Regions from separate parts of the Clostridium malenominatum genome, predicted to be linked through region 2. Evidence: riboswitches for the same ligand, from Rfam matches in the RefSeq annotation. Region 2 holds a riboswitch; each other region holds the start of a gene.
What was found. A riboswitch is a leader RNA that binds a small molecule or an ion and turns the genes downstream of it on or off. The one in region 2 is predicted to bind thiamine pyrophosphate.
Positions count from the first base shown of each region.

Region 1: linked by a shared signal. The riboswitch ahead of thiW (energy coupling factor transporter S component ThiW) and the one ahead of cytX (putative hydroxymethylpyrimidine transporter CytX) in region 2 are both predicted to bind thiamine pyrophosphate.
Region 3: linked by a shared signal. The riboswitch ahead of ABDZ69_RS05445 (TatD family hydrolase) and the one ahead of cytX (putative hydroxymethylpyrimidine transporter CytX) in region 2 are both predicted to bind thiamine pyrophosphate.

Region 1 is NZ_BAAACF010000012.1:130,195-140,957, reverse strand. It holds gene cbiG (cobalt-precorrin 5A hydrolase) at 1-901, shown strand, start outside; gene cobJ (precorrin-3B C(17)-methyltransferase) at 926-1,642, shown strand; gene ABDZ69_RS16395 (cobalt-precorrin-6A reductase) at 1,659-2,420, shown strand; gene ABDZ69_RS16390 (ECF transporter S component) at 2,515-3,021, shown strand; gene ABDZ69_RS16385 (AIR synthase related protein) at 3,008-3,754, shown strand; gene ABDZ69_RS16380 (sirohydrochlorin cobaltochelatase) at 3,760-4,560, shown strand; gene cobO (cob(I)yrinic acid a,c-diamide adenosyltransferase) at 4,647-5,165, shown strand; gene ABDZ69_RS16370 (hypothetical protein) at 5,177-5,431, shown strand; gene ABDZ69_RS16365 (phospho-sugar mutase) at 5,514-7,238, shown strand; TPP riboswitch at 7,276-7,381, shown strand; gene thiW (energy coupling factor transporter S component ThiW) at 7,695-8,264, shown strand; gene thiM (hydroxyethylthiazole kinase) at 8,242-9,033, shown strand; gene thiE (thiamine phosphate synthase) at 9,055-9,690, shown strand; gene ABDZ69_RS16345 (stage II sporulation protein P) at 9,757-10,440, opposite strand; gene ABDZ69_RS16340 (patatin-like phospholipase family protein) at 10,642-10,763, shown strand, end outside.
Region 2 is NZ_BAAACF010000006.1:18,454-29,216, reverse strand. It holds gene ABDZ69_RS14470 (2-hydroxycarboxylate transporter family protein) at 1-684, shown strand, start outside; gene ABDZ69_RS14465 (hypothetical protein) at 934-2,112, shown strand; gene ABDZ69_RS14460 (M20 metallopeptidase family protein) at 2,172-3,338, shown strand; gene ABDZ69_RS14455 (M20 metallopeptidase family protein) at 3,438-4,604, shown strand; TPP riboswitch at 4,664-4,773, shown strand; gene cytX (putative hydroxymethylpyrimidine transporter CytX) at 4,853-6,049, shown strand; gene thiM (hydroxyethylthiazole kinase) at 6,031-6,855, shown strand; gene thiE (thiamine phosphate synthase) at 6,842-7,483, shown strand; gene ABDZ69_RS14435 (HAD family hydrolase) at 7,480-8,124, shown strand; gene thiD (bifunctional hydroxymethylpyrimidine kinase/phosphomethylpyrimidine kinase) at 8,121-8,897, shown strand; gene ABDZ69_RS14425 (hypothetical protein) at 9,126-9,578, shown strand; gene ABDZ69_RS14420 (sodium:solute symporter family transporter) at 9,579-10,763, shown strand, end outside.
Region 3 is NZ_BAAACF010000001.1:1,079,502-1,090,264, forward strand. It holds gene ABDZ69_RS05415 (glycoside hydrolase family 18 protein) at 1-946, opposite strand, end outside; gene ABDZ69_RS05420 (helix-turn-helix domain-containing protein) at 1,037-1,492, opposite strand; gene ABDZ69_RS05425 (ABC transporter permease) at 1,974-2,927, shown strand; gene ABDZ69_RS05430 (iron chelate uptake ABC transporter family permease subunit) at 2,917-3,867, shown strand; gene ABDZ69_RS05435 (iron ABC transporter ATP-binding protein) at 3,864-4,622, shown strand; gene ABDZ69_RS05440 (siderophore ABC transporter substrate-binding protein) at 4,648-5,586, shown strand; TPP riboswitch at 5,675-5,776, shown strand; gene ABDZ69_RS05445 (TatD family hydrolase) at 5,844-6,581, shown strand; gene ABDZ69_RS05450 (thiamine-binding protein) at 6,605-6,892, shown strand; gene ABDZ69_RS05455 (ABC transporter permease) at 6,867-7,619, shown strand; gene ABDZ69_RS05460 (ABC transporter substrate-binding protein) at 7,639-8,643, shown strand; gene ABDZ69_RS05465 (ABC transporter ATP-binding protein) at 8,612-9,364, shown strand; gene ABDZ69_RS05470 (flotillin family protein) at 9,437-10,763, shown strand, end outside.

The DNA.
Region 1 (10,763 bases), on a different contig from region 2:
GGACTTTAGCTTTAAAGAGGCAGTAAGAACTGCTATGGAAAACTATAGTGGAGTAATTTTTATTGCATCTACTGGTATTGCCGTAAGGGCCATAATTCCGTACATAAAAGGGAAGGATAAGGACCCTGCGGTAATTACTATAGATAATCTAGGAAAGTTTGTTATAAGTCTTTTAAGTGGCCACTTAGGTGGAGCAAATGAGTTAACGGAGACAATATCAAAGATTATTCACGGGGTTCCGGTAATTACAACGGCTACAGATGGATTAGGAATTCTTGCTCCAGATATGGTAGCTAAGGAAAATGATTTGGAGATAGACTGCTTAAAGGATGCAAAAGATATAGCTTCTCTTTTGGTAGCTGGAGAAAAGGTTTATTTTCATGATGAAGATAATATTATACCAATACCTAAAGGTTATAGCGAAGAGCTTAATGGAGCTTTGGGTATTGTATATGTAACAAATAGAAATAAATCTTTTTGGATAGAAAAGGAAAAAATAAAAGATCCTCAACTTAAAATTTTAAAGCTAATAAGAAAAAATATAGTACTGGGAATAGGATGTAGAAAAGATTTTTCTGTAGAAGAAATGAGAAAAACTGTACTAGAGGTTTTAATAGATAATGACTTTGATCCTAAAGCTGTGAAATCTATTGGAACTGTAGAAGTAAAAAAAGATGAAAAGGCTATCATAGATTTAAGTAATTATTTCAACTGTCCCCTAAAGATTTTTTCCATAGAAGATATTAAAGCCATAGATTATAAATTTAAAGGTAGTAACTTTGTAGAAAAAACCATAGGAGTAAGGAGTGTATGTGAACCTTCTGTAGAATTACAAGGAGGAACCTTGCTCATAAGGAAGTTGAAATTGAATGGAATGACGGTGGCCGTTGGGATTTACTAAAAAACTAAAGAAAGGTGGATTATTTTGGGAAAACTATATGTAGTAGGAATTGGTCCTGGAGGATTTGAACATATGACCTTCAAGGCAAAAAAAGCAATTGAAGAAAGCGATGTTATTGTAGGATATACAAAATACATAGATTTTATTGAACCTTTAATAAAAGATAAAGAAGTTTTATCAACAGGAATGAAGAGTGAAGTGGAAAGAGCTGAAAAAGCTTTAGAACTTGCTAAAGATAAAGTAGTTTCAATAATAAGTACAGGAGATGCTGGAATTTATGGTATGGCTGGACTTATATTAGAGCTTAAAAAGGATGAAGAGGTGGAAGTAATTCCAGGAATAACGGCATCTTCTTCAGCGGCATCAATACTAGGATCTCCTTTAATGCATGATAATTGCAATATAAGCTTAAGTGATTTAATGACTCCTTATGATTTAATAAAAAAGAGAGTGGAACTTGCTACCCAAGGGGATTTTATAATTTCACTATACAACCCTAGAAGTCATGGAAGACCTCACTATTTAAAAGAGTGTATAGATATTATAAAGAAATATAGAAAAGGGGATACTCCAATAGGAGTAGTAAAAAATGCTCTAAGAGATGGGCAAGAAGTTACCCTTACCACATTAGAAAACTTTGATGACACCATAGTAGACATGTTTTCTATAGTTATAATAGGAAACAGTGGAAGTTATATAAAGGATGGTATGTTTATTACTCCGAGAGGATATAAACTATAAAAATCTGGAGGATTTTATGATTGCATTAATTAGTGGTACTTCAGAAGGAAGAAAAATATTGGAGATGCTAAATGAGTATACAGATGATATTTTCATTTCCACAGCTACTGAATATGGTGGAGAGCTTTTAAAGGACTATAAATATAAAGTATTAAATACCACACCATTAAATATAGAAAGTATGATGGAGGTTTTCACCAAACATAATATAGATAAAGTAATTGATGCTACTCATCCCTACGCTACAGAAGTAAGCAAGAATCTTATGGAGGTATGCCAGAGGATATCTATAGAATATATAAGATATGAAAGAGAAAGTGTAGTAGATAAATTTTTAAACTGTGACAAAGTAGTGTTAGTGGAAGATTATAGTGAGCTTTATGAGAAACTTTCTTCTATAGAAGGAAATATTTTAAACACCACCGGTAGTAGAAACTTACCTAAGTTACTATCCTTAGGGATAAACAATAGGATGATTCATAGGGTGTTGCCTTCACTAAAGGTTATGGAAGAATGTTATGATTTAGGAATAAATCTTGAAGATATAGTAGCTATGAAGGGGCCAGTTAACTACGAATTAAATAGAGCTTTTATTAAAAATTATAATGCAAAAGCTATTATAATGAAGGATAGTGGAACTGAGGGTGGAACAGAGGAGAAAATTTCAGCGGCCCTAGATGAAGGAATATATGTATTTGTTATATATAGAAAAGAAATTAACTATCATAGAGTGTATAAAAATAAAGAAGAATTGATTAAATATATAATAAATAACTAAGCAAGGAGTTGTTTAATAAAAATGTGCGGCAATGGTTTATAGATAGGCTATTTAGATTTATTAATAGTTATACAAACATTAGGAGGAATATCATATGAAAACAAAAAATCTAGTATTAACTGCTTTATTTATAGCCTTATCTTTTGTAGGAGCAAATGTAAAAGTAATGGGAACAATAGCCTTTGATTCCATGCCAGCATTTTTAGGGTCATTATTATTAGGACCAGTTTACGGAGGAATAATAGGAGCTATGGGTCACTTTTTAACAGCTCTAACTAGTGGCTTCCCTTTATCCTTACCAGTTCATTTAATTACCATGGGTGGCATGGCTGTTACCATGATAGCCTTTGGATTAGTTTATAAGTTCTTGAATAGGAGTAATAATTTATTAGCGATAATATTATCAACTATAGTAGGTGTTGCAATCAATGGTCCTTTAACACTATTAGTTTTAACGCCATTATTATTACCTGTAATGGGAAAAGTGGGAATATTAGGCTTTCTTCCTATATTATCCTTAATAGCAGGTATAAATGCATTAGTAGCTTTAGTAGTTTATAAATTATTACCGAGGAGTTTGAAGAATTATGAAAATAGATAAAGTAAGGGATTTAACCCTTGTAGACATAGAAAAAAATAAAACCATGGTTATTGCTTGCGATAGCTCTGGAAGTATAGGAATGAAAGAAGGGGATGTTTTTAAGGTTCCTACAGCAATTGTAGGAAAGTTTGCTTTAAGAGTAGCCCTAATGGAAGTGTTAGCTTCAGGAGCAGAGGTTATTTCCATAACTAATGCAGTATGTAACGAGATGGAGCCAACGGGAAGAGAGATAATAAAGGGAATAGAAGAAGAATTACACCAAGCAGGGATTAGCTCTGTAGCCTTAAATGGTAGCACTGAAGAAAACTTTAAGACTAGTTCTACAGGGATAGGAATAACAGTAGTGGGTATTGCTAACAATTCCTTAAGAGTAAACAATGTAAAAGAAGAAGCCATGGTTGTGTCTATTGGAATTCCTAAAGTTGGAGGGGAAATAAACTTAAACAAAAAGGATGAAGACATAGCGGATTATTCAGATTTATATAAGCTTTTAGCTCATAATGAAGTTTATGAAATTGTGCCTGTTGGATCAAAAGGAGTACTTTATGAAGGGGAACTTTTAGCTAAAAATAATGACATGGAATTAACTTTAGTAGAAGATATCTATATTGACTTACATAAAACCTGTGGACCAGCAACGGTATTGATAGCTGCTTTAAGTGAGGATGCTTATGAAGAATTAAAACTTATGAAGAGAATGAAATTAATAGGAAAACTAAAATTGAAAGGGTGAAATATGTGACTAAAAAAGGTATATTGGTAGTGAGCTTTGGAACAAGCTACCCAGAAACTAGAAAGGTTACAATTGAAGCTATAGAAAATAGAGTTAGAGATGAATTTACAGAATACGAAGTAAGAAGAGCTTTTACTTCAGGAATGATAATAAATAAATTAAAAAAGAGAGATAATATATTTATTGACAACACAGAGGAAGCTTTAGAGAGAATGATTAATGATGGTTTTGAAGAGGTTTATGTTCAAACCTTACATATAATACCTGGAGAAGAGTATGATGATATAAAGCTTGCGGTTCACAAGAAAAGAAAATCTTTTAAAAAATTAGTTCTTGGAAGACCGTTACTTTATAGAGAAAAGGACTACCATGAAGTGGTAGAAGCTCTTAAAAATCAAATTCCTCAAAGAGAGGATAATCATGCTGTAGTCTTTATGGGACATGGAAGTACTCATCCTGCTAATGCTTGTTATTCTCAGCTACAATATATAATTAATGATGAAGGTTTAGAAAATGTTATTATAGCCAATGTAGAAGGATTCCCAGAGTTAGACGTTATATTGCCTAACCTAAAAGAAAAAGGCATAAAAGAGATAACATTAATGCCTCTTATGTTAGTAGCTGGAGACCATGCTATAAACGATATGGCAGGAGAAGAAGAGGATTCATGGAAAAGTATTCTTGAAGAAGAAGGTTATAAAGTAAACATATATCTTCGCGGACTTGGAGAAAATAAAGCAATACAGGATAAATTTATAAACCACTTAGAAGACTCCATCGAGGGCAACCCATTAAGGGCAGAATAATATTGTAATAGAAAATAAATGAATTTTGTGATATAATCGTTTACGAGTAGCGAAAGAATAAAATTTTTCGAAAGAAGGGATTTTTTATGGACAATAAGGGATATATACAGGTTTATACCGGTAACGGCAAGGGAAAAACTACTGCATCTCTAGGTTTATCCTTAAGAGCAGTTTGTGCAGGAAAAAAAGTATTCTTCGGACAATTTACAAAGGGAATGAAATATAGCGAACTTGAAGCTGTAAAGATTTTACCAAATTTTGAAATGGAACAGTTTGGTAGAAACTCTTTTATATTTGGAAAGCCAACAAAAGCGGATATTGAAGAAGCAAGAAAAGGCTTAAAAAGAGCGGAAGAAGTTTTAACTTCTGGAGAGTATGATGTAGTAGTATTTGATGAAATAAACATAGCTTTATTTTATGAATTATTTACAGTACAAGAAGTTTTAGAACTTTTAGATAAAAAACCAGAAAAGACAGAAGTAATTTTAACAGGAAGATATGCTGCACCAGAAATAATTGAAAGAGCAGATTTAGTTACTGAAATGAGAGAAATTAAACACTACTATACTCAAGGAGTGCCTGCTCGTAAAGGAATAGAAAGCTAGAGGATTAAATAATGAAGGATAAACAGAGAATAGCAACTTTTTTATTTGGGATAATAACTTTTTTAACTATAATAGCAAAAAGTTATCCACCACAGTCAAATGTAAGGCTTATACTTACTATTGGTAGCATACTGCTAGCTATTCCATTCTTATATATATTTGTAAAAGAAAAAATGCATACAAATAGACTTAATTTATTTGTTGGGATACTTGTGGTATTTCAAATAATAAATATTATCTATTATACTTACGTGTTGGTTAAATAAATAATAACATATTGACTTTGTCTTAAATTTTGAGACAAAGTCTTTGTGTTCTAGTGGATTATTAGAAAGGGGAGAAACTTATATGGATTATATGAAGGTTTATGAAGAATGGTTAAATAATGACTACTTTGACGAAGAAACTAGGGAAGAATTAAGAGGTTTAAAGGGAAATACCAAGGAAATAGAAGATAGATTTTATAGAAGTCTAGAGTTTGGAACAGCAGGATTAAGGGGTAAGATTGCTGCTGGAACAAATAGAATGAATAAGTACATAATAGCTCAGGTTACACAAGGGCTTGCTAATTTTATAGTGGAGAATGGCAAAGAAGCCATGAATAGAGGAGTTGCTATAGCCTACGATTGCAGACATTATTCAGATTTATTTGCTAAAACTGCAGCTTTAGTATTAGCAGCTAATGGAATAAAGGCGTATTTATTTGAAGGACTAAGACCTACTCCAGAGCTTTCCTATACGGTGAGAAGGTTAAATACCATATCTGGAATAGTTGTAACAGCTAGCCACAATCCAAGAGATTATAATGGATATAAGGTTTACTGGGAAGATGGAGCTCAAATTTTGTCAAGCATTGCTAATCCTATTACAGAAAATATAAATAATATTAAGGATTTTAATGAAATAAAACTGATTTCTGAAGAGGAAGCAAAGGCTAAAGGTCTTTTGGTGATCCTTGGAAAAGAAATAGATGATGAATATATAGAAAAGGTAAAGAGCTTAAGCTTAAGAGAAGATATAGATAAAGATATTAATATAGTTTATACTCCTTTAAACGGAACGGGAAATGTTCCTGTGAGAAGGGTGCTTAGTGAAAGAGGTTTCAAAAATATTTATGTGGTGCCAGAGCAGGAAAATCCAGATCCAGACTTTACTACTGTAGGATATCCAAATCCAGAGGATGTGAAGGCTTTTAAATATGCTGAATCTTTAGGAAAGAAAGTTAATGCTGAACTTTTAATAGCAACAGACCCTGATTGTGATAGATTGGCCATAATGGTTAAAGATAATAATGGTGAATATCTAGCTTTTAACGGAAACCAAACAGGGGCAATTTTAATTAAATACATAGTAGAAGGTATGAAGGATACAGGAAATCTTCCTAAAAATCCATTCATAGTTAAATCTGTTGTTACTGGGGACTTAGGTAAGGCTATAGCTGCAAAGTATGGTGTGGAAACCTATGATGCTCTAACTGGATTCAAAAACATTTGTGGCAAGGCAAATGAATTAGAAAGAGATAGTAAAGGTAAATTCATCTTTGGATATGAAGAAAGTATAGGATATGTAGCAGGAGACTTTGTTAAGGATAAGGATGGGGTAATATCCTCCATGCTACTTTGTGAAGCTGCAGCTTACTATAAAAGCATAGGAAAAACTTTAATAGATGTGCTAAATGAAGTTTATGAAGAGTTTGGATACTATAGAGAAAATTTAATATCCTTAGTTTTAGAGGGAATTGAAGGACAGGGAAGAATAGCTAGAATGATGAAAGTATATAGAGAAGAGTTCCCAAAAGTTTTAGGAGATGCTAAATTAACTAAATATGTAGATTTAGAAATAGGAAAGGTATGGGATTTGGTATCAGGAGAAGAAAAAGATAGTGATATACCAAAATCTGACGTACTAAAGTTCTACTTAGATGACGGTTCCTGGTATGCAGTTAGACCATCAGGAACTGAGCCAAAGATAAAGATTTATATGTATTCTAAAGGAAAAACTTTAGAGGAAAGCCAAAATAAGTTGAAAGTAATGGAAGAAGTTATAATGGGAAAATTACATTCAGTTCAGTAAGTAAAAATTTATTGTACTTAGTAAATCTGTATGATACAATTTAAAAAAGGGGAGCTTGCATTGCAGGCTGAGAGGAAGTTTGGCTTCGACCCATAACCTGATTCGGATAATGCCGACGTAGGTGAATATTTAGTTTATACTGTTTATTTATGAATTTTGTGAGTATAAATGGGATATGCCTTATGCGGTGTATCCCATTTTTTATTGCTTTGAGGAATTAATATCCTTGGTAGACGAAGGGGGAGCGCCCTGCGACTACGTAGCACCAAGACAACTAAATAGCGAGGGAGCTTGTGTTTCAAGCTGAGAGGAAGCTTTTAAGTTTCGACCGACCAGTATGGCTTATGCTATATAGGAAATTGCTATTTAGTTACGTTAAAAACACGCCTCTTTGATGGTATTTATTTCCTATATGGTATATTCCATAAATAAGTACTATTAGGGAGGTAATTTGTTATGGAAAAAAGATCTAAATTATTAAGAAAACTTATGTTAGCAATGATGGTGGCAATGGGAGTAGTAATCTCACCTATTCTTCGTATTGAAGGAATGTGCCCTATGGCTCATTTTATTAACATATTATGTTCTGTTCTCCTTGGTCCATGGTATTCATTGCTTTGCGCTACATTGATTGGTGTGATAAGAATGTTTTTCATGGGAATTCCACCGCTAGCACTAACAGGAGCAGTTTTTGGCGCCATTTTGTCAGGGGTTTTTTACAGAGCATCTAAGGGTAAGTTGATTTGTGCTGTTATAGGTGAGGTTATAGGAACTGGTATTGTTGGAGCAATCCTTTCCTATCCTGTAATGACATTTATCTGGGGCAGAACAGGGCTTACATGGATGTTCTATGTTCCTTCTTTTATTAGCGGAACACTAATTGGAGGAATCATTGCATTTGTTTTTCTCATAGCGTTACGCAAGACAGGTATGCTTGCAAAAATTCAAATAAGTTTGGGGGCAAAAGTTTATGATAAATCAGAAGCTGACAACAAACAACCTATTGCAAATAAGACAGAGTGTTAAGTGGGAAAAACCGCTTATCCATTGTATTACAAATCATATTTCAATAAATGATTGCGCAAATATGGTTCTAGCTGTGGGTGCAAAACCTATTATGGCTGAACATCCCGACGAGGTTTCGGAAATTACTGCCTCATCTAAAGCGCTTGGAGTAAACCTTGGAAATATAACGGACAATAGAATGAAGTCTATGATGATTTCAGGCAAAACAGCCCTTGAAAAAAATATTCCCTCTGTAATTGACATTGTAGGGGTAGGTTGTAGTGGACTTCGTCTTGATTATGCAAAGAAATTCCTTTATGAATGTCATCCAAGCGTTATTAAGGGAAATATGTCCGAAATGAAAGCAATCTGTGGTATAAAAAGTAATGCAGAGGGAATTGACGTTGGGGCATGCGATGTTGTTACAGAGGATAACTCTGATGAAAGCATAGCAATGCTAAAGGAGCTTTCTTTAAAAACAGGTGCTGTTATTGCTGCAACAGGAGTAGTAGATATAATAACAAACGGTACTGATACATATTTGATAAAAAACGGGTGTGAAATGCTTTCAATGATAACTGGGACAGGATGTATGGTGAATGCTCTTATAGCAAGCTATATTTCTTCTGGAAATATACTAGGCGGTACTGTATTAGCGATAGCCCTTATGGGAATATGCGGTGAACTTTCTGCCCATGTTAAGGGAAGTGGAAGTTTCAAAATTGAGCTTATAGATAATATGTTCAGTATTTCTGATTATATGATAGAAGAAAAAATTCGAATAAGTTAAAATGAAAAGAGAGGATAAAAAATGAAACTTGATATGACTCTTTATTTAGTAACTGACAGTACTAATCTTGAAGAAGAGGTGTTTCTTTCAAAGGTTGAACAAGCCTGCAAAGGTGGAGTAACGCTACTACAGTTAAGAGAAAAAGAAAGAAGTGGCTATGACTATCTTAATCTTGCAATTAAGGTTAAGGAAATTACAGATAAGTATGATATTCCATTGATAATTGATGACAGAATAGATGTTGCAATGGCTTCAGGAGCAGCAGGAGTTCATGTTGGACAAAGTGATATACCTGTTTCAGTTGCAAGAAAACTAATGGGTAAGGATAAAATTATTGGCGCAACGGCAAAAACTGTTACCCAAGCTGAAAAGGCTGCGGCGGAGGGCGCTGATTACCTAGGGGTCGGGGCAATTTATCCTACAACAACAAAGGTAGCTACAATTATTACGAAGGTTTCCACACTGAATGATATCTGTAATACTGTAGATATCCCCGTCGTAGCAATAGGGGGACTAAATAAGGATAACTGTGATATTTTGAAAGATAGTCCTATTGATGGAATTGCAGTGGTCTCTGCTATAATGAAAAGTGAAAATCCTGAAAAAGCTGCAGCTGAATTAAAGTCAAAGATTATTTCTGTGAAATGTAATAGTTAATTATAAAATAAAGTAAGGATACTTTAAGTTGAAAAGATATCCTTACTTTATTTCGTTTTATTCAAGTTAAAAAGAGCTGATATTAACCTTTTTTAATGCTGAAACTAGTGTACTTATACAAGCATTAACATCTTCAGCAGTTGATTTTTCACTACCAATTTCCACAATGAGAGAGTTTTTAGCCAAGTCCTGATTAAAATAATTAATTCCTTTATTAAAGAGGTATATATCTGCTTTTACTTTTCCTATCTCATTAATTTCTTTCATAAGGGAATCAGCAAAACTTTTGTTACTCTCATAATTAGGACTGTTTTTAGAAAGAACAAGGAGAATGCTACGGTTATTTGTTTTTGAATCATTGCTAACCTGTCTATGAATATCTAATAATACAGATTTATCGTAATTTGAGGCTTTGTTTTTTATGGTTTCCCGTGAGTTAGGGTACGATTCTAAGTAAGATGAAGGAGGACTAACCTCTATAAAATTACTATTTAATCCTTCTTTTTTTAGGTTGTTACTAATAATTTTTCCTACATCAATAACATTTTTACCAAAATTATATTCTTCATCTACATGAGTATTATATATAACTATAGGAGTTTGACTTACTTTATCTTCCACTGATAAATTTACAGCATCATTTGATGGAGCTGTTTTCTTTTTTAGTTCTGAATAAGAAAAACCTAATGCTGTGCAACATAATGTAACGAAGGTCAATGCAATAATTATTTTCTTTTTCATAGTATTCATTTTAATTACTTCCTTCCATTGATTTATATTTCTATTATTAGCCAATGGTGCCAATTATATAACTGATTAAGAGGAGAGAAATGTGAATAAAGTGTTAAGTACATATGAATTTATAGAAGAACTCTTAAATTTTAAAATAATTGGAGTTATAATATAAATATGATTTTTAAGTAAAGAGAAGAGTGACGAGGAGAGAACAACATGGAAAACATAGGGTTAATACTAGAAGGCGGAGGAATGAGGGGGTTATATACAGCAGGAGTATTAGATTTTTTTATGGAAAAAAATCTATATTTCCCGTATACCATAGGGGTTTCTATGGG
Region 2 (10,763 bases):
GCAGTGGCACTTGGAAATGCTTTTTCTATAGTTTCCGCAGGACTTTTAGATAAATTAGGCAAAGCAAAACCAAGTTTAACTGGAAATGGAGATATGTTAATAGATAATACTATAGAAGCAGTTAAAGATGAAGAAGAGGTATTTCAACTAAATCTTTTAGAAATGGGAAATGGTCTACTTATAGCTCTATCCTTTTTCTGCTTAGGAGGAATAATAGCTAAATTTATACCAGGAGTGCATCAATATGCATGGATGATTTTATCGGTAGCTGCAGCTAAAATACTTAATTTATTGCCAAGGAAATATGAATTGGCAGCAACTCAATGGTATCAGTTTGTAGCTAAAAACTTTACAGCACCTCTATTAGTGGGAATAGGAGTAGCTTATACTGATTTAGGGCAAGTACTTGAAGCTTTAAGTGGCCAATATTTAATACTAGTTATAGTAACAGTTATTGGTTCAATGTTAGGAGCGGCATTAGTTGGGCGTATTGTAGGGTTCTATCCAATAGAGGCGGCTATAACAGGAGGGTTATGTATGGCAAATATGGGGGGAACAGGGGATGTGGCTGTTTTATCAGCCTCAAAGAGAATGGTACTTATGCCTTTTGCTCAAATATCTTCTCGAATAGGAGGGGCATTAATTTTAATTATTGCTAGTGCATTAATTAAAATATTCTCATAACTTATACTGCAAGATAAAGATATGACGTAATTTAAATTAAATTTTAAATTATGCAGGATAAATCTTAAAAAAATTAAAATGTAAATAATTCAAATTATTTCATAAATATGGTTGACAAGCCTTAAAAAACTATGATACCATCTATTTTAATATCAGCTTGGGGCTTGAAGGAAAATAAAAGTGTCTCTATATATCATTTATTTTGATGTATAGAGGCTTTTTTATAAAAATATTTAAGGGGGCTTTAAAATGGATGGCTTATTAGCATTCACGGTATTATTCATTATTTTTGGAGCTGGAGATATTATTTCATCAAAAACAAAGGCAATTGTTTCAACGATGTTCGTATCTTCAGTGGTATTACTTTTAGGTTTTTGGGTGGGGCTTCCAAAAACCATATTTAAAGATTCAGCATTGTTACCTTTAGGAAGTATACTTATTGGTATTTTAATTACTCATATGGGTACTCTTATGAGTGTTAGAGAACTTATAAAACAATGGAAAACGGTAGCTATATCTATAGCATCTATTGTTGGTATAGCTGTTTTTGTGTATTTAGCAGGTACTCCAATTATAGGGAGAGAGTATTCAGTAGCTGCAGCACCGCCTATAGCGGGAGGAGTTGTAGCCGGGATAATGATGGGAGAAGCAGCTAAAGCAAAGGGGCTTGAAACTATTATGGTTTTTTCAACTTTGCTTGTAGTAGTACAAGGTTTCTTTGGTTATCCCATAGCTTCTATTTGTTTGCGTAAAGAAGCTAAAAGAATTTCAAATAAATTAAAATCAGGTGAATATAATATATCAAAGGGAGAAGTTGCAGCAGCTAAAGAAGAGAAATCAAAGTTTAAGATAATTCCTGATTTACCAAAAGAACTACAAACACCATCAATTTTGCTTGCAAAGCTTGGTTTAGCCGCATTCCTGAGCTATAAGATAGCTGCTCTAACCAATGGAGTTGTTAACAAGTATGTAGTATGTCTAATTATAGGAATTATTTTAAAAGAAATAGGATTTTTAGAAAGTGATATCCTTACAAAGTCTCAATCTTTTGGACTAGCTATGGGAACTTTGTTGACAGTTATATATTCTAACTTAGCAAGTGCTACACCAGAAATGGTTTCAAGATTATTATGGCCATTAGCTGCAAGCTTAACTTTAGGAACTATAGGTATAGCTTTAGCGAGTATTCCTGTTGGAAAAATGCTAGGAATCAGCTGGCAGATGTCTTTATCAATTGGCATTACTGCATTATTTGGTTTTCCAGGTACCTTTATAATATCTCAGGAAGTTGCCAACGCGGAAGGAAAAACTGAAGAAGAAAAACAGTTGATTTTAAACGAAATCATGCCCAAAATGCTTATTGCAGGCTTTGTAACAGTTACTATTGCATCAGTAATACTTGCGGGAATAATGGTGAAAATGATTTAGTTTTAGTATTTTAATTTAACACTGTACAGTTGAAAGTTATAAAGAAGGAGGATTTTACAATGAAAGCATTAGAAATATCAAAAAAATATTATGATTGGATGGTAGAAATAAGAAGGGATTTTCATATGAATCCTGAACCATCCTTTGGGGAATATAAAACCTCTCAAAGGATAAAAGAAGAGCTTGAGAAGATGGGGATAGAGGTGTCAAGTCCTTGTGAAACAGGAGTACTTGGAATACTTAAAGGAAAAGAAGAAGGAAAGGTAGTAGCATTAAGAGCTGATATAGATGCCTTATCAGTAAATGAAGAAACGGGACTAGATTATGCCTCTAAAACCCCAGGAATGATGCATGCTTGTGGCCATGACGCACATGCTGCAATGCTTCTTGGAGCTGCAAGAATTTTATCGGATATGAAGGATGAAATAAAAGGTACTGTTAAATTTATTTTCCAGCCAGCAGAAGAAGTAGCTGGTGGAGCTAAAAAGATGATTGAAGGAGGAGTATTAGAAAATCCTAAGGTGGACATGGCCTTTGGAATGCATATATGGTCAGATGTGCCTACCGGTGAGGCTAGTATTCAACCAGGACCTATGATGGCGTCAGCAGATGTGTGGAAGTTAAACATAAAAGGCAAGGCTTGTCATGGTTCCTCACCTTGGCAAGGAGTAGATGCAATTACATGTATGACTGCTATATTAAATGGTCTTCATACAATTGTTACAAGGGTAAATGACATAAGAAATCCTATAGTTATAAACGTAGGAACAATAAATGCAGGGGAAAGATTTAATGTAGTACCTGGAAAAGCAGAAATAGTTGGAATGAACAGAACCTTTACAAAAGAAAGTAGAGAATCTCTACCAAAATGGATGGAGACTATGATTAAAAGTACTTGTGAAGCTTATGGATGTGAATATGAATTTAAATATGATTTTATGTGCAGCCCAACTATTAATGATGAAAATGTTTCTAAGGTTATAAAGGTGGCTGTATCTAAGTTAATCGATGAAAAAAATCTTATACCTATGGAAAAAGTTATGGGATCTGAAGACTTCTCAGAATATGCTCAAAGGGTACCTGGAGCTCTAATGTTCTTGGGAGCACGCAACGAAGAAAAGAAATGTTGCTATTCACATCACTCAAATTTCTTTAATATTGATGAAAATGCTATGCCAATTGGAGCTGCAACTTATGCACAAGTAGCACTAGATTATTTAAGTTAAATAAAAAACGTCTCTACATATCATTTATTTGATATATAGAGACGTTTTTTTAATATATTTAAATTTATGGAATATAATATAAGAAAGGGGGAATTTTTCATGAAAACATTAGAAAGTGCTAAAAAATATTATGACTGGATGGTGGACATCAGAAGAGATCTACATATGCATCCAGAACCTTCCTTTAGCGAGTTTAGAACTTCTAAAAGGATAAGGGAAGAACTTGAAAAAATGGGTCTAGAAGTTTCAAGCCCTTGTGAAACAGGCGTACTTGGAATACTTAGAGGAAAAGAGGAAGGGAAAGTTGTTGCGCTGAGAGCGGATATAGATGGCCTATCCGTAAATGAAGAAACGGGACTAGCTTATACATCTAAAACGCCAGGAATGATGCATGCTTGTGGCCATGACGCACATATTGCAATGCTCCTTGGGGCTACAAAAATTTTATTAGAAATGAAAGATGAAATAAAGGGTACTGTAAAGTTTATATTTCAACCAGCTGAGGAAATAGTAAGTGGAGCTAAAAAGATGATTGAAGGTGGGGTGTTAGAAAATCCTAAGGTAGATATGACCTTTGGAATGCATATATGGTCAGATGTACCAGTAGGCAAGGTTAGTATTCAACCAGGCCCTATGATGGCGGCAGTAGATTTTTGGAAACTAACAATAAAAGGTAGATCCTGTCATGGTTCTTCTCCTTGGCAAGGAGTAGATGCCATTACTTGTATGAACGCTATTTTAAATGGGTTTCATACCATAGTTACTAGACAAAATGACATAAGAAATCCTATAGTTATCAATGTAGGAACAATAAATGCAGGGGAAAGATTTAATGTATTACCTGGAAAGGCTGAATTAGGCGGATGCAATAGATCCTTTACGCAGGAAAGCAGGGAAGCTATGGCAAAATGGATGGAAACTATGATTAAAAGTACCTGTGAAGCTTATGGATGTGAATATGAATTTAATTATGATTTTATGTGCAGTCCAACTATTAACGATGAAAATATTGTTAAGCTTGTGAAAGAAACTGTATCTAAATTGATTGGAGAAGAAAATCTTATCCCCATGGCAAAGGTTATGGGTTCAGAGGATTTTTCAGAGTATGCCCAAAGGGTACCAGGGGCCCTAATGTTCTTGGGTGGACGCAACGAAGAAAAAAACTGCTGTTACTCCCATCATTCAAATTTCTTTGATATAGATGAAGATGCTATGCCAATTGGTGCGGCAACCTATGCACAAGTAGCACTAGATTATTTAAAATAAAGCTTGTAAACAAGTTTTTGACAAATATAAATTTAGATGATAAAATGTTAAAGAATAGAATATAGAAACAGGGGAGCTTGTGTTGCAGGCTGAGAGGAAACAAATAAGTTTCGACCCTTTAACCTGATTTGGATAATGCCAACGTAGGGAAAGAGATTTATGTTAATTACTTAATGTTAATTAATGGGATATACTGCGTGGTATATCCCATTTTATTTTGCCAAAAGCACGAAAGGATGTAATAAACTATGGAAAAAAAGTTATCAAACTTTAGTCAATTCTTATTATGGTTCGGGGCAGCAGTTTCAATAGCTGAAATTCTTACAGGTGCACTTATTGCGCCATTAGGGCTTAAGAGAGGTATAATTGCTATTTTTATTGGACATATAATCGGGGGGATTATTTTTTATGCTGCTGGATTTATTGGAGCAAAAAGTAAACTTTCGGCAATAGAATCGACTCGTATTTCTTTTGGGAAATATGGCTCTTATCTCTTTTCAATATTAAATATTATGCAGCTACTTGGATGGACAGCTGTAATGATAATTAATGGATCAAAAGCATTTGATGTTGGAACAAAATATATAATGAATTTTCAAAATGAAATTTTATGGTGCATATTGATTGCGATATTAATTGCTATATGGATCATAGTTGGTGTTTCAAATTTATCTAAAATTAATATAGTTGCTGTAGGGGCATTATTTGTTTTTACTATGATTCTTGGAATCACTGTGTTTGGGACAGGATCTGGAGAGTATATGGGTACGGATATGATGACTTTTGGCGCAGCTGTAGAATTAAGCGCTATAATGCCTTTATCTTGGCTTCCGTTAATATCTGATTACACACGAAACTTAAAAAATGAAAAATCAGGTACGTTAGTAAGTGCACTAGGGTATTTTATAGGAAGTACATTTATGTATATTATTGGCTTAGGTGCATCGCTTTTTGCAGGAACTTCAGATATCACAGAGATTTTACTTTTAGCAGGACTTGGCTTTGTAGCATTAATAATAGTTCTTTTTTCAACTGTTACAACAACTTTTCTAGATGTATATTCAGCTGGAGTAAGCTTTGTAAATATAAATAATAAAGTAAGTGAAAAAATTGCGGCTTTAGTTGTTTGTTTCTTAGGGATGCTTATGGCAATATTTATTCCTATTACTCAGTATGAAAACTTTTTATATTTGATAGGTTCTGTGTTTGCGCCTTTATTTGCAATACTCATTACAGATTACTTTATTTTAAACAACAAATCTGTAAATGAAAATAATAATATTAATATTAAAAACACAGTTATTTGGTTAATTGGTATAATAGGGTATAGAAAATTCATGCCATATAATTCACCCCTTGGAATAACTCTTCCCGTCATGTTAGGTATAAGTATTATTTGCATTTTAATAAATGGAGGAATGAAATTATGTTTAAAAAAATCTTAGAAAATGTTATTGCTAAAACTCCACTTGTGCACAATATTACTAATTATGTTACTGTAAATGATTGTGCAAATATAATATTGGCTTGCGGTGGCTCACCTATAATGGCTGACGACATTTCAGAGGTAGAAGAAATTACAAGCATCTGTAATAGCTTGGTAATTAATATAGGAACACTTAATGAAAGAACAATTAATGCTATGATAATAGCAGGTAAGAAGGCAAATTCATTAGGTCATCCTGTTATATTAGATCCTGTTGGTGCGGGGGCATCCTCATTGAGAACGGAAACAGTTTTTAGGCTAATAAAAGAAGTTAAATTTTCTGTTGTCCGTGGAAATATATCAGAAATTAAAGCTGTTTATTCAGGAACTTCCTCTACAAAAGGAGTTGATGCTAATATAGCAGATATTGTGACAGAAAAAAATATTGATGAAGTTGTAAGTTTTTCAAAGACTTTAAGTGAAAGAACTGGAGCGGTTATAGCAATAACTGGGGCATTGGATATAGTTACTGATTTAAATAAAACATATATAATAAAAAATGGACATTCAATGATGGGGAAAATTACAGGTGCTGGTTGTATGCTAACAAGTCTCATAGGTGCTTTTTGCGGTGCTAACTGTGATAACCTATTAGATGCTACGGCTGCCGCTGTATGTAGTATGGGAATTTGTGGTGAACTTGCATATAAAAAAGTCTTAAAAACAGAAGGAGGAACATCTTCTTTTAGAACAAGCTTAATAGATTATATGAGTAAGTTTAATTATGATGTATTAAAGGAGGAAATGAAAATTGAAAGTAGATAAAGAATCTATGCTACTATATGTAGTAACAGATAGAACATGGCTTGGACAAAACTCACTGTATTTACAGGTAGAGGAGACTTTAAAGGTAGGTGCAACCTTTATTCAGCTAAGAGAAAAATCTATGCCTTTAGATGAATTTATATCAGAAGGTAAAAAAATAAAGGAGATTGCAAAAGGTAATAATGTTCCTTTTGTGATAAATGATAATATTGATGTTGCCATTGCTTGCGATGCAGACGGTGTACATATAGGGCAAAGTGATATGAGTGCAAGGGATGTAAGAAAACTAATTGGAAAAGATAAGATATTAGGTGTGTCAGCACAAACAGTAGAACAAGCCATAAAAGCAGAGCAGGACGGCGCAGATTATATAGGTGTTGGAGCGGTGTTTAACACATCAACAAAAAAGGATGCTCATACCGTTTCTATGGATACATTAAAAGAAATTTGCAGATCAGTTAAGATTCCTGTTGTAGCTATTGGTGGAATTAATAAAGATAATATTTTGGAACTTACAGGCAGTGGGGTTCATGGGGTTGCTGTAATATCTGCCATATTTGCAGAAGAGGATATAAGTAAAGCTACCAGTGAACTTTTAGAATTATCAAGAAAAATGGTAAGCCTATGATTTCCTATGCTATATTTGATCTAGACGGCACACTTTTAGATTCTATGGAGATGTGGAGTAATGTGGGAAGGGAAGTTCTGAAAAGCCATGGCGTTACACCTCCAGATAACATAGATAATGTATTAAAGGTTATGAGTTTACAGCAATCATCGGAGTATCTTATTAAAGAATTTCACATAAGAAGAACACAGAATGAATTAATTTCTGAGATATGTAAAATGGTAGAGAATAAGTATAAACATGAGGTTACATTAAAACCTTTTGTTTTAGAATATCTGAAATATTTGAAATTTAATGATGTAAAAATGTGTATTGCCACAGCTTGTGAATATTCTTGTGCAGTATCCGCACTTAAAAGATTAAATGTATATGATTTTTTTGAGTTTATATTAACTAGTAGTGATGTAGGAATTTCTAAGGGAAGTCCAGAATTTTTCAATCTAGCTGGTCAGAAACTTGGGGCAAGGACAAAGGAAACTGTAGTTTTTGAGGATGCGCTCCATGCCATAGAAAGTGCAAAGAAGGCTGGATTTTATGTGGTAGGGGTGCATGATAAAACCGCTGAAGATGACAGAGAGAACATTAAAAAAATTTGTGATTATTATATAAGTTCTTTTAAAGAAATGAGGGAAATAAAATGAAAAAAGTATTAAGTATAGCAGGTTCAGATTGTAGTGGAGGGGCTGGAATTCAAGCTGATATAAAAACTATTACTGCCCATAAGATGTATGCTATGAGTGTTATTACCGCATTAACTGCTCAAAATACAACAGGAGTATATGGCGTTTCTGAAGTTACTCCAGAATTTGTTGGAAATCAAATAGATTGTGTTATGAAGGATATATTTCCAGATAGTATTAAGATAGGAATGGTGTCTTCTGCTAAAATTATAGATATTATAGCTGAAAAGCTAATCCAATATAAAGCCAAAAACATAGTAGTGGACCCTGTTATGATTTCCACCAGTGGAAGTAGACTTTTAAACGATGATGCTATGGATGCCCTTATTACAAAGCTTATACCTCTTGCTACAATTATCACTCCAAACATATATGAAGCAGAATGTTTATGTGGATTTGAAATAAAAAGTAAGGAAGATATGGAAAAAGCGGCACTGAAAATTTCAGAAAGCTATAAGGGAAATATTTTAGTAAAAGGGGGACACCTTTCAGAGTGTAGCGATGATCTACTTTATAATAATGGGAAATTTACTTGGTATCCTTCTCCGAGAGTAGACAATCCTAATACCCATGGAACAGGATGCACTCTCTCCTCTGCTATTGCTTGCAACCTTGACAAAGAAGAGGATGTAGAACTGAGCGTAGAAAAAGCTAAAGATTATATAAGTGGAGCAATAAAAGCAAATCTTGATTTAGGAAGAGGAAGAGGTCCTCTTAATCATTGTTATAAGTAAGAAAGAGTAGGTTTAAAAGCCTGCTCTTTTCTACTTATATTAAAAATTTCTAAATGTAACATAAACATATTCAATGTATCATGTATGTTACGATATAAAGTGTTACAAAATTCTAAAAATTCTATATAAAAAACTCCTCAATATAACAATAGTATGATAAACATTCAATTGGCATGGTAATTGCTTTGATAATAGGTACAACTAATTATTTTAATGAGGAGGTTTATCATGGAATTAGGTAACAAAAAAACTGGAATCATGTTAGTTATTACAATGTTATGGGTATTGATTACTCTGTGTGCATGGAAAGGGCAATGGTTTATAAGCTTAATTGCTAGTGTAATATTAATGCTTCTTTACATGATGCTTGGTTCAGCGAGAAATGGAAAATTAGACATGAAGTTTTTTGTAACAACATTGCTTTCTTGGTCAATTTTATGGGTTGTGGGATTTTTCTTATCAAAATATTATGCAGATATCTTTGCAGGGAAAATGCCGAACTTTACAATTTTAGGATTCCACCCTTCCTTTGCATTTACAGTATTGACATATTGGATAGGTGGTATGCTGACTTTAACATTGGGATTAACAGCATTTGGTGACCATTGGTTATCAGATGAGGATTGGAGCAAATTTAAAAATAAAATTCAAGTTTTAAATTCTGCAAAGGAGGAATGTTAAATGTCAACGAGCGTTAAATATCTAATTGTAGGTTTTTCATTTGCAATGATAGTGGTTTCTTTTATAATCGGATGGGCTTCTAGGGAAAAAGCTTCAGATCCTCAATCCTTCTTTGGTGGAACAGCTCTTTTTGGTCCCGTGGTAGTTAGCTTATCTACTTTAGCAGCAGTAGGGAGTGCCTTTGCTATAGTAGGGGTACCCGGTACTATTTATTCCTTTGGAAATACTATGACTTTATGGATGTTATCTTCTTCGGCATTTTCTATGGCTTATATTGCTATAGGTAAAAAAATTAGAGCCATGGCGGAAGTTGCTCCAATTGCAACTCTAGGAGATATATCAGATTTGAGATATAATGGTCATAATGGAATAAAAATCACTCTCTCAATAATATTATTCATAGGATCAATAGCTTATTTAGCATCACAAATTAGTGCATGTTCAGCTCTATTTGCTCACCTTCTAGGCTGGAAACCAATGTTTGCTGGGTTCTTTATATTTGGAATACTTACGGCCTACACAGCTATGAGTGGTGAAGTGGGAGGGGTATTAACTCAAGCATTTCAAGGTTTAATAATGGTACTAGCTGGTATAATAATGATATTTGCATTTTTCTCAATTACAGGTGGTTTTAAAGAAGTAGTAGAAGTAGTATCAAATGTTGGAAAAGTAACTGGTACAGTAAATGGTAAAGAAGTAGTAAAGCAATTTATGCCTGAAGCCATGAACGCTTGGGGAACACTACCAGGTTCTATAGCTTTAACTTGGATGTTTATACCTATATTAGGAACTATGGGGCAACCTCAAGTTTTGACAAGAATGTATGCATTAAAAAACCCAAAAGATATGCCAAAGTTAGGTTTATATGCTGCACTTGGTCACATGGTGGTAGGATTCTTTGCTGTAGCTATGGGTTATGCTGCACTATATTTGGTAGGAAAGGGTTTAATACCTCCATTAACCAATGGTGATAATTCAATATTTGCTGTAGCTGATTATGTTGGTGTGTATGCACAATTATTTGTATATGCAGCAGTGTTAGCAGCGTCTATGTCTACCGCAAGTATGTTTTTAACTTTATCTGCTACTATAATTTCAAGAGATATACCAAATGCTTTAGGTAAGAAAATTGAACCTAAAAAACAAATGGCACTGTCAAGAGTTGCAACATTTATTATTGGAATA
Region 3 (10,763 bases), on a different contig from region 2:
CGAAGTAAATTTTATCTCTAGGGATAACAGTTACAGCATAATCTAGCACTCTTTTAATTTGATCTATTGGAGAAATTGCTTGAGGGGAACCAAATCTATATCCCCATTCATAGGTCATTAAGATTACAAAATCAACTATTCTACCGTGAGCTGCGTAATCATGCGCTTCATAAAGAGTTCCTGGTTGTTCTGCGCTTACCTTTGGTGCTACAGCGGTGGAAACAAAAAATCCCTGTGGGTGCAATCTGTCTACAGTAAGCTGAAGGAAACGATTATAATTTTCGCGGTCAGCAGGAAGAACATTTTCAAAGTCTATATTTACTCCCTTATAATCTTTTTCTCTCATTATAGCAAGTATATTGTCTATTACTTTATTACTAATTTCCAGGCTGCTAAGAACAGTATGTGCAAGATTTCCTCCAAGTTCAGTGGAAGTAAAATTAGTTACAGACATCATTGGAACTACGTTGTGAGCATAGGCAGCTTTTATTGCAGGTACATCATCAATAGGTTCTAGGCCTCCATCTTCTTTAATCCTGTAAGCAAATGGGGCTAGATAGGTTAAAAAAGGACCATCTTCATTAACAATAGGAACTGCATCTTGTCCATATTCGTATATATATCCATTTACGCTAACTTCAGGTCTAGGCTTAGGGGCAGAAATTAATAATCTTTGACCAACAGAAATGGATGATGGATTAGGAATATCATTATTCATCAAAATAGCTTGAACAGTAGTATTATAGGTTTGAGCAATCTTCCAAAGTGATTCCCCAGGACGTACTATGTGATAAGTTCCTTCAACGGGAACTAGAATTGCCTGTCCGATCAATAGTTTACTTGGATTAGGCAACTGGTTAACTTCTAATGTTCTTTGAAAGGATGCCCCATAAGAACTTGCTATCTTCCAAAGGGTATCACCTGGCTTTACAACATGTATAATCATGTATAACCTCCTAAAAAAGTATATATAGTTAGTTTATGAAAAAAAACTAAATAAGGGAGGGATTGTTCAACGCAATTTCTGTCATTTTTCTTAGGAGATTTTGCTCCTGTATTCCAGGGGAGTCATATTAGTAATTTTTTTAAAAACTGTATTGTAGTAATTTTGATTATTAAAACCAACAGAAAGGGATACCTCTAATATAGATAAAGTCTCCTTTAGTAAAAGAGATTTGCTTTTTTCTATTCTTACTTCATTCAAAAAGTGAGAAAAAGATTTTCCAGTTTCTTTTTTAAACATACTACAAAAATAACATCTGTTAATATTTAAATAATGAGAAATATTTGATAGTGTTATAGGTTGGCTATAGCGCTCATTTATATAATCTATAGCTTTTGTTATATGTAAACTATAGGACGTATTATAGCTATTATCTTTTATCATACTGTAGAGCAATGAAACTAAATGAGGTATACAAGCTGCAGGCTTATATAAAATATTTATTCCATTTGCCATATTTATATTATTGGAAGTATAAGGTCCCATCATAAATATTCCTTTTTTAATATTTTTAGGACAAATATTGAAAGCTGTAAAATTAATATTATTTAAATAGGTTGTGTTTGCTATGGAAGTAAAATCTTTTTTATTTAACTCATCTCTTGAAAATTTATAAACATCATTATTAATAAATAGATCCTCAAAATCTTTACTATATCCTTCGGAATGAATTAAAGTTCCATCATAATCAAAGGCTTTTATTGGAATATGAGTACATAGAAAAAAGTTCCTTACAGTGTCGCAAATATGTTTTTTATTGAAACAGATAAAACATCACTCCTTAAAATTATATAAATATATTTACAAAGATATAAATATATTTAAAGACTAAACTAATAAAAAGTTATATAATAACCATAGACAAATGAATATGATAATCATTATCAATTAATCCATAGTGTTAATTATATCATCATAAAATACAGGGTGTCAAACTATAGAAAAAAGTTATTCATATGGAGGAGGGAACATGAAGAAACGATACTTGTTTTTAACGTTAATGATTTTATCATTAATTTCAATATTTATTGGAGTAAAAGAAATATCTCCATTGGATATACTTCGATTTAATGAAGAGAAGGTTCAAATAGTATTGATTAGTAGAATACCGCGAGTAATCAGTATTGTCATAGCAGGGGCAAGCATGAGTATAAGTGGCCTAATCATGCAGCAGATAAGTCGTAATAAGTTTATATCACCAACTACAGCGGCAACAGTAGATTGTGCTAAATTAGGAATTTTAGTTTCTTTAATAGTATTTACAGAAGCTAGTTCTTTGCAAAAAATGTTAATTTCTTTTGCATTTTCCTTAGCAGGGACAGTTCTATTCATGAAAATAGTTAAAAGAGTAAAACTGAAAAATACTATATTCATACCCCTTGTTGGTATAATGCTTGGAAATATCATTGATTCTGTAACAACTTTTTTAGCATATAAGTACAATCTTGTTCAAAATGTTTCTTCTTGGTTACAAGGAAATTTTTCTATGGTAATCAAAGGCAGATATGAACTTTTATACTTAAGTGTTCCTCTTTTAATTATTGCTTTTTTATATGCAAATAAGTTTACCGTTGCAGGAATGGGAGAGGATTTTTCTACAAACTTAGGACTCAACTATAATAAGGTAGTAAATATGGGAATTGCTATTGTTGCTTTAGTATCATCCTTGGTTGTAATTACGGTAGGTAAAATACCATTTTTAGGTCTTATTATTCCTAATATAGTGACCATTTATCTAGGTGATAATATGAAAAAGGGAATTTCTCATGTGGGATTATTAGGAGCAGTATTTGTTTTATTTTGTGATATATTAGGACGAGTAATTATATACCCTTACGAAATATCCATTGGACTTACTGTTGGGATAATAGGTAGTATATTATTTCTTTATTTGCTGATGAGGAGGAATGCATATGAAATGTAAAAGAAAAATAATTTTCCTTTCAGCCATATCAATAGTTCTAGTTATGCTGTTTATATGCCTTGGTATAAATTCAAATAACTGGCAGTATATACTTTCCAGGCGAGTACCAACGGTAATTGCAATGATTTTAACGGGAGGAACTATAGCTTTTTCCTCAATGATATTTCAAACAATCACTAATAATCGTATACTGACGCCTAATGTATTAGGATTAGATTTTCTTTATATGTTTATTCAGACCGCTGTAGTTTTTCTATTAGGCTCTACTAATATAAATATTACGAACAATAATATTAATTTTGTAATATCTGTAAGTTTAATGGTGATTTTTTCAATAGTTTTATTTAAAGTATTGTTTAAGAGAGAAAGTAATAATATTTTCTTTTTACTTTTGGTAGGTTTGATATTTGGAACTTTATTTCAAAGTTTATCTTCTTTTATGCAGATGTTAATAGATCCTAATGAATTTGCCATTGTGCAAGGTAAAATGTTTGCTAGTTTTAATAATATTAATACAGAGATATTGCTTATATCTATAGTAATTGTACTTCTAATAATAGTTTATGCCTATGATTATATGAAAATTTTAGATGTACTATCTTTAGGAAGAGAACAAGCTATAAATCTAGGAGTAGATTATGACAAAGTTACCCAAAAGATGTTAATTATAATATCTATATTGGTTTCAGTATCTACGGCATTAGTTGGTCCCATAACCTTTTTAGGATTACTAGTAGTAAATCTTGCTCGAGAATTTATAAATACATATAAGCATAGATACTTGATTATAGCTTCTGTGTTAATAAGTATAATTGCTCTAATTGGAGGGCAGTTAGTTATTGAAAGAGTTATAAATTTCAACACAACTTTAAGCGTTATTATAAATTTTGTTGGTGGAGTGTATTTTATATATTTGCTTTTAAAGGAGAATAGAACATGATTGAAATAAAAAATGTAGTAAAAAAATATGGGAACAAAAATGTTGTAGATAATGTATCTATGAAAATATTAGATGGGAAAATTACTTCTTTTATTGGTCCTAATGGAGCGGGAAAGAGTACTTTATTATCCATGATAAGTCGCCTAGTTAAAAGAGATGGAGGAGAAATTTTTATTGATGGTAAGGAGGTTTCTAACTGGGACAATGATAATTTAGCAAAAAAATTATCTATATTAAAGCAATCAAATCACATAAACATAAGATTAACTATTAGAGAACTGGTGAGCTTTGGAAGGTTCCCTTATTCTCAAGGGAAGCTTACTAAAGAGGATTTAAAATATATAGATGAAGCCATAGAATACATGAAGCTTTCAGATATAGAAAATAAATATCTTGATCAATTAAGTGGTGGACAAAGGCAAAGGGCTTATATTGCAATGGTTATTGCTCAAAATACAGATTATATTCTTTTAGATGAGCCTCTTAACAATTTGGATATGAAGCATTCAGTCCAGATTATGAAAATTTTAAGATCCCTAGTAGATGATCTTGGAAAGACCATTATCTTAGTTATACATGATATTAATTTTGCATCCTGCTATTCAGATTATATAGTAGCCTTAAAGGACGGAAAACTAATAAGCCATGGTGATGCTGATGAAATTATTGACAAGCCAGTACTAGAGAAAATATATAACATGGACTTTGAAATAAAAAACATAGATAACAATAAAATATGTGTTTATTACAATTAATTAAAAAATATAGAGGTGGTAAAAAATGAATAAAAAAGTAAGTATGATGATAACAATTTTAATAATAGCAGCTATTTCAGCCTTTGGGTTAGTAAAGTTTAAAGAGAGTAATTCCAATAAGGGGAGTGGAGAACTTACCATTACCCATGAACTAGGAGAAACTATATTAAATAAGAATCCTAAAAAAGTAGTGGTTTTTGACTATGGTATATTAGATTCCCTTGATAAAATAGGTATAGACGTAATTGCGCTACCAAAATCAAACATTCCTTCTCATCTTGAAAAATATAAGGATGATAAATATATTAATGTAGGAACTTTACAGGAGCCGAATTTTGAAAAAATAAATGAACTTAAGCCTGATTTAGTTATTATTTCTGCAAGACAAGCTAAATTATATGAGGAATTTAAAAAGATTTCTCCAACTGTTTATCTTACTATAAGCAATGAAAACTACATTGATTCATTTAATAGTAATATGAGAGTACTGGGCAAAATATTTGATAAAGAAGCGTTTGTAGATAAAGAACTTAAAAAAACTCATGATAATATTAAAATGCTAAAAGAAGATATAGAATCCAGTGGAAAAAATGCGTTAATTCTTATGGTGAATGAAGGATCATTAAGTGCCTATGGGGAAGACTCAAGGTTTGGTATTATACACAAGGGATTTGGATTTACTCCTGCCGATAAGAATATAAAAACATCTACTCATGGACAAAATGTTTCCTTTGAATATGTAGTAGAAAAGAATCCAGATTATATATTTGTTATAGATAGAGGTGCTGTTGTAGGTAATAACACTACTGCTAAACAGGTTTTGGAAAATGATTTAATTAAGACTACATCAGCCTATAAGAATAATAAAATTATATATCTTAATTCTCATATTTGGTATGTATCTGTAGGTGGCTTTAACTCGACTAATATGATGGCGGATGAAATACAAGGAGCTATTAAATAATATATTAGTTAATAAAATTAAAAATACCTTTATTTTATAACCTATTAGTGATACAATAACTTAGAAAGATTTTAATTTTAAATTTAATATCTAGTGCTGGGGGTGCCTTATGGCTGAGAGAAGTTTAAAACTTTAACCCTTCGAACCTGATGCGGATAAAACCGACGTAGGAAAGCGAACATAATTAAAAGGTATACCTAAGCACTGTTTTATAGCAGTGCTTTTTATTTTTTAATATGCTCAGAGGAGATGTATAAATGTATGTTGATGCTCATAACCATTTAGAACTTTATGGAGATAAATTAAATGAAGCTTTAAAGGATATAAGAGAAAATCATATTATAACTTTAGCTTGTTCTATGGATGAGGAAAGTTATTTATTTGCAAGAAGCCTTAGCAAAGACAATCAAATTATAATTCCATGCTTTGGAGTTCACCCTTGGAGAGCTCATAATAATTATAAGGATTTGGACAGGTTTGAAAAATATATAAAGGAAACTCCTATAATCGGGGAGATTGGCCTTGATTTTCATTGGGTTCTAGAAAGAGAAAGATATCCTAATCAATTAAAGGTGTTGAAATATTTTTTAGAAAAAGCTAGGGAGTATAATAAAGTAACAAATTTACATACTAAGGGTGCTGAAAGAGAAATACTAGATTTAATAAAACAGTACAATTTAAGAACGCCAATAATCCACTGGTACAGTGGCCCCGTGGACTTAATATCAAAATTCATAGAATATGGATGCTATTTTACTATTAGTGTAGATATTGGGTATTCAAAACTTACGGAGGAAATAGTGAAAACAATTCCTATAGATAGGATTTTAACGGAAACAGATGGTCCCACTGCCCTAGAATGGGTAAATGGAGAATATGGTTATCCAAGCTACATTAAAAATATAGTCAATAAAATTTCAACAATAAAAAACCTTCCTGAAAAGGAAGTTAAAAAAGCTATAGAAGATAATTTAAAAACATTAATTAATATTTAAAATGAAGAAAGAAGGTGAAACATATGGCTAATGTTAATTTAAGTATTCAAGTTATACCAAGCGTTCCAGAGGAAAAAATTTATCCGGTAGTGGATAAGGTTATAGAATATATAGCTTCTATGGGAGTAAAATACGAAGTTGGACCTATGGAGACAACTATGGAGGGTGAGCTAGACACTTTACTACAAATTGTTAAAAGGGCACAGGAAATATGTGTAGAAGAAGGAGCAGCAAGGGTTTGCTCTGTAGTAAAGATTGACTACAAAAGTGAAGGGGTAACTATGGATGAAAAAATCTACAAATATAGATAGTAAGTTATATCCTATAGGCACTATACTACTCATAACTTTACTTTGGCAGATTATAGTGGAAGTAAATAAAGTTCCAAACTATATTGTTCCATCGCCTACGGATATAGTAGAAGCTTTAAAGGGCGATTTTAATTTAATTATAACCCACACAAAGGTAACTTTATATGAGGCCTTTGTAGGGTTTGGATTATCATTAGTATTTGCCTTTATACTTGCTATTTTAATGGATAGTTTTCAAATTATTAAAAAGTCCTTCTATCCAATACTGGTTATATCACAAACTATTCCAACCATTGCCATAGCGCCTTTATTTATAATATGGTTTGGTTTTGGCACTTTGCCTAAAATAGTTATGGTAATTATGGTGTGCTTTTTCCCCATAGTAATAAGTTTAATAGACGGTCTTGATAAGATAGATGAAGATTATTTAAGGCTATTTAAAACAATGAAAGCTTCAAAGCTACAAGTCTTTTGTCATCTAAAACTACCTTATGCCATGGTAAATTTATTATCGGGAGTAAAAATTGCAGGAACCTACATGATTATGTCTGCAGTAGTTGGCGAATGGCTTGCAGGGGACAAGGGTATTGGAGTTTACATGGTAAGGGCTAAAAATGCCTATGCATTAGATAAGGTATTTGCTTCAATATTAGTAATTATTTTAGTTAGCATATTAATAATTTATTTAATTGATTTAATAGGAAATAAGTTAATTCATTGGAAGTAAAAGAGAGGAGTTTTAAATTATGAGAAGAAAGAAAATATTATCATTAATAAGCATTGTAAGTACAGTGGTATTAGCCTTTTCAGGTTGCGCTACACAAAAAAGTGAGGATAAGGGGAAAACAGAATTAGAAAAAACAAAGGTAATACTTGATTGGACACCTAATACAAATCACACAGGATTATATGTAGCTCTAGAAAAAGGATACTTTAAAGAAGAGGGATTAGATGTAGAAATTATTCAACCTTCAGAGGGGTCATCCGCAACTTTAATTGCAACAGGTCAAGGAGACTTTGGAGTTAGTTATCAAGAGGATGTAACCTATGCACTAACAAGTAAAGACCCACTACCAATTAAAGCTATAGCTACAATTATACAAGACAACACTTCAGGTTTTGCTTCACCAAAAAGCAAAAATATAGCTAAGGTTAAAGATTTCGAAGGAAAAATTTATGGAGGATGGGGTTCACCTTCAGAAGAAGCAGTACTTAAGGCTGTTATGAGCAAAAATGGTGCAGATTATACCAAGATTAGAAATGTAAGTATTGGTAACGATGATTTCTTTGCTGCTACTGAAAAAAATATAGATATTGCTTGGATATTTGAAGGTTGGACAGGAATTGAAGCAAAGCTAAGAGGAGTTGAATTAAACTATATAGCAGTTAAGGATTTAGACCCTGCTTTAAATTACTATACTCCAATACTTATTGCTGGAAATAAAACAATTAAGGAAAACCCTGAAAAGGTTAAAAAGTTCTTAAAAGCTACAGAAAAAGGTTATAAATTTGCTATTGAAAATCCAGAAGAAAGTGCTAAAATACTTTTAAAGTATGCTCCGGAGCTGGAAGAAAAGCTTGTAGTGGAAAGTCAAAAGTTTTTAGCCCCTAAATATACAGGAAATGCTGCAAAGTGGGGAGTAATGAAATCAGAGGTTTGGAGCAACTATGCTAAATTTATGAAGGACAATGGATTGATAGATAAGGAGTTAATGGTTGATGATGCATTTACCAACAGTTTCTTACCATAAGGAAGAGGAGAACCCTCTTATAACACTAAATAGAATAGAGAAAAAATATGGTAATGTGGAAGTTTTAAAGGATATTTCAATTCACATAAATAAAGGTGAATTTGTATCCATATTGGGACCTAGTGGTTGTGGTAAAAGTACCTTGTTTAATATAGTTACGGGACTAATTCCTCAAGATGGAGGAGAGATTAAGGTAAATGGAACCATAGGGTATATGCAACAAAAGGATCTGCTACTTCCTTGGAAAACTATCATGGAAAATGTGGCACTTCCTTTAATACTAAAGAGAGTAGATAAGAAGATATGGGAAGAAAAGGTTAGAAAATACCTTCCTATAGTAGGTCTTGAAGGATATGAAGATAAATATCCTTCAGAGCTTTCCGGAGGTATGAAGCAAAGGGCAAGTTTTTTAAGAACTCTTATGGCCTCAGAGGATATAATGCTACTGGATGAACCTTTTGCATCACTAGACTCCATCACAAAGGGAAATATGCAAAAATGGCTTTTAGAAATGAAAAGTAAACTAAACAACACCATACTTTTAATAACCCATGATATAGATGAAGCTTTGTTTTTATCTGATAGAATTTATGTGTTGTCTTCAAAGCCTGCTGAAATTAAGACAGAAATGTTTGTGGGTTTTCATCAGCATAGTAAGTTAGAAAGACTGCTGTCACCGGAGCTTTTAAAATTGAAAGAAAAAATAATTAAACTACTGTAGATGGTTAAAAAGGTAACAAATTGGAAATTTTATGGTATAATGTTAATGGAGTGAAAACAAGGGGGGATTATATTGTTAAGTGAGATGTTAGGTACTGTAGGTAAAGGACTATATGTTGTTTTTCCTATAGTTGTTGTGATTCTAATTATTATAGTTTGTTGGAAAAGGGTTCCGGCGGATAAAGCTATGGTTATTACAGGATTAAAGAAGAGGGTTTTATCAGGTCGAGGAGGTATAATGATACCTTTCTTAGAAACATCCTGTTCTATTTCTTTAGAAAACATATCCATGACTACAGATGTTAATGAAGCGCCTTCAAAGCAAGGGATTTTTGTTAATATTGTTGGTACTGCAGTAGTAAAGGTTGAAAATGAAACTGATAGTATACTAAAAGCTGTAGAGCAGTTTTGTAGTGGAAATTCCACTAACACTGTTAAAGTTATAAGAGATATTGTAGAGCAGATACTTGAGGGGAAATTAAGAGGTATTATTTCTACATTAACTGTTGAGCAAATCAACGAAGATAGAGCTACTTTTGAGGAAAGAATTGAAGATGATATAAGAAAAGAGTTAGATTCTATGGGATTACTTCTTATATCCTATAGTATATTAAAAATTTCAACTCAAGGTGGATACTTAGAAAGTCGTGCCACTCCTCAAATTGCTCAAGCAAAGTCTGATGCAGATGTAGCTACAGCAGAAAGAAAAAGAGATACAGACATTAAGACCGCTAATGCCAACAGAGAAGGTCAAAAGGCGAAACTAAATGCTGAGGCAGAAATTGCTGAAAGCGAAAGAGATAAAGAGATAAAATTACAAGGTTATCGTGCAGAGCAAGATAAAGCAAAGGCTAATGCAGACGTTGCATACAAGCTTCAGGAAATAGAGAATAATGGTAAGGTAGCAGACCAAAATGCTGCACTAGCTGAGAAAAATGCCTTAGTTGTTGAAAAAGAATTAATTGCTAAGATTAAAAAACCTGCTGATGCAAGGAAATATGAAACAGAGGTAAATGCAGAAGCTGATAAGATTAAGGCTATTAAAGAGGCTGAAGCTGAGGCTGAGGCAATTAAAATTAAGGCTATTGCAGAGGCTGAAGCTAAGAAGATTGAAGCGCAAGCAGAAGCAGAGGCTATAAGGTTAAAAGGTATGGCAGAAGCAGACACCATTAAAGCTAAAGGTCTTGCAGAAGCAGAAACAAAAGATAAGATTGCAGAGGCTATGGCTAAATATGGTGAAGCTGCAGTAGTGGAATTAATTGTAAGTAAATTACCTGAAATTATGAGTTCAGTTGCTAAGCCTATGGAACAAGTGGACAAAATTACTATTATAGATAATGGAGGAACGCAAGGTGCTTCAAAGGTATCAAAAATAGTAACAGATGTAGCTGCTAATGGTT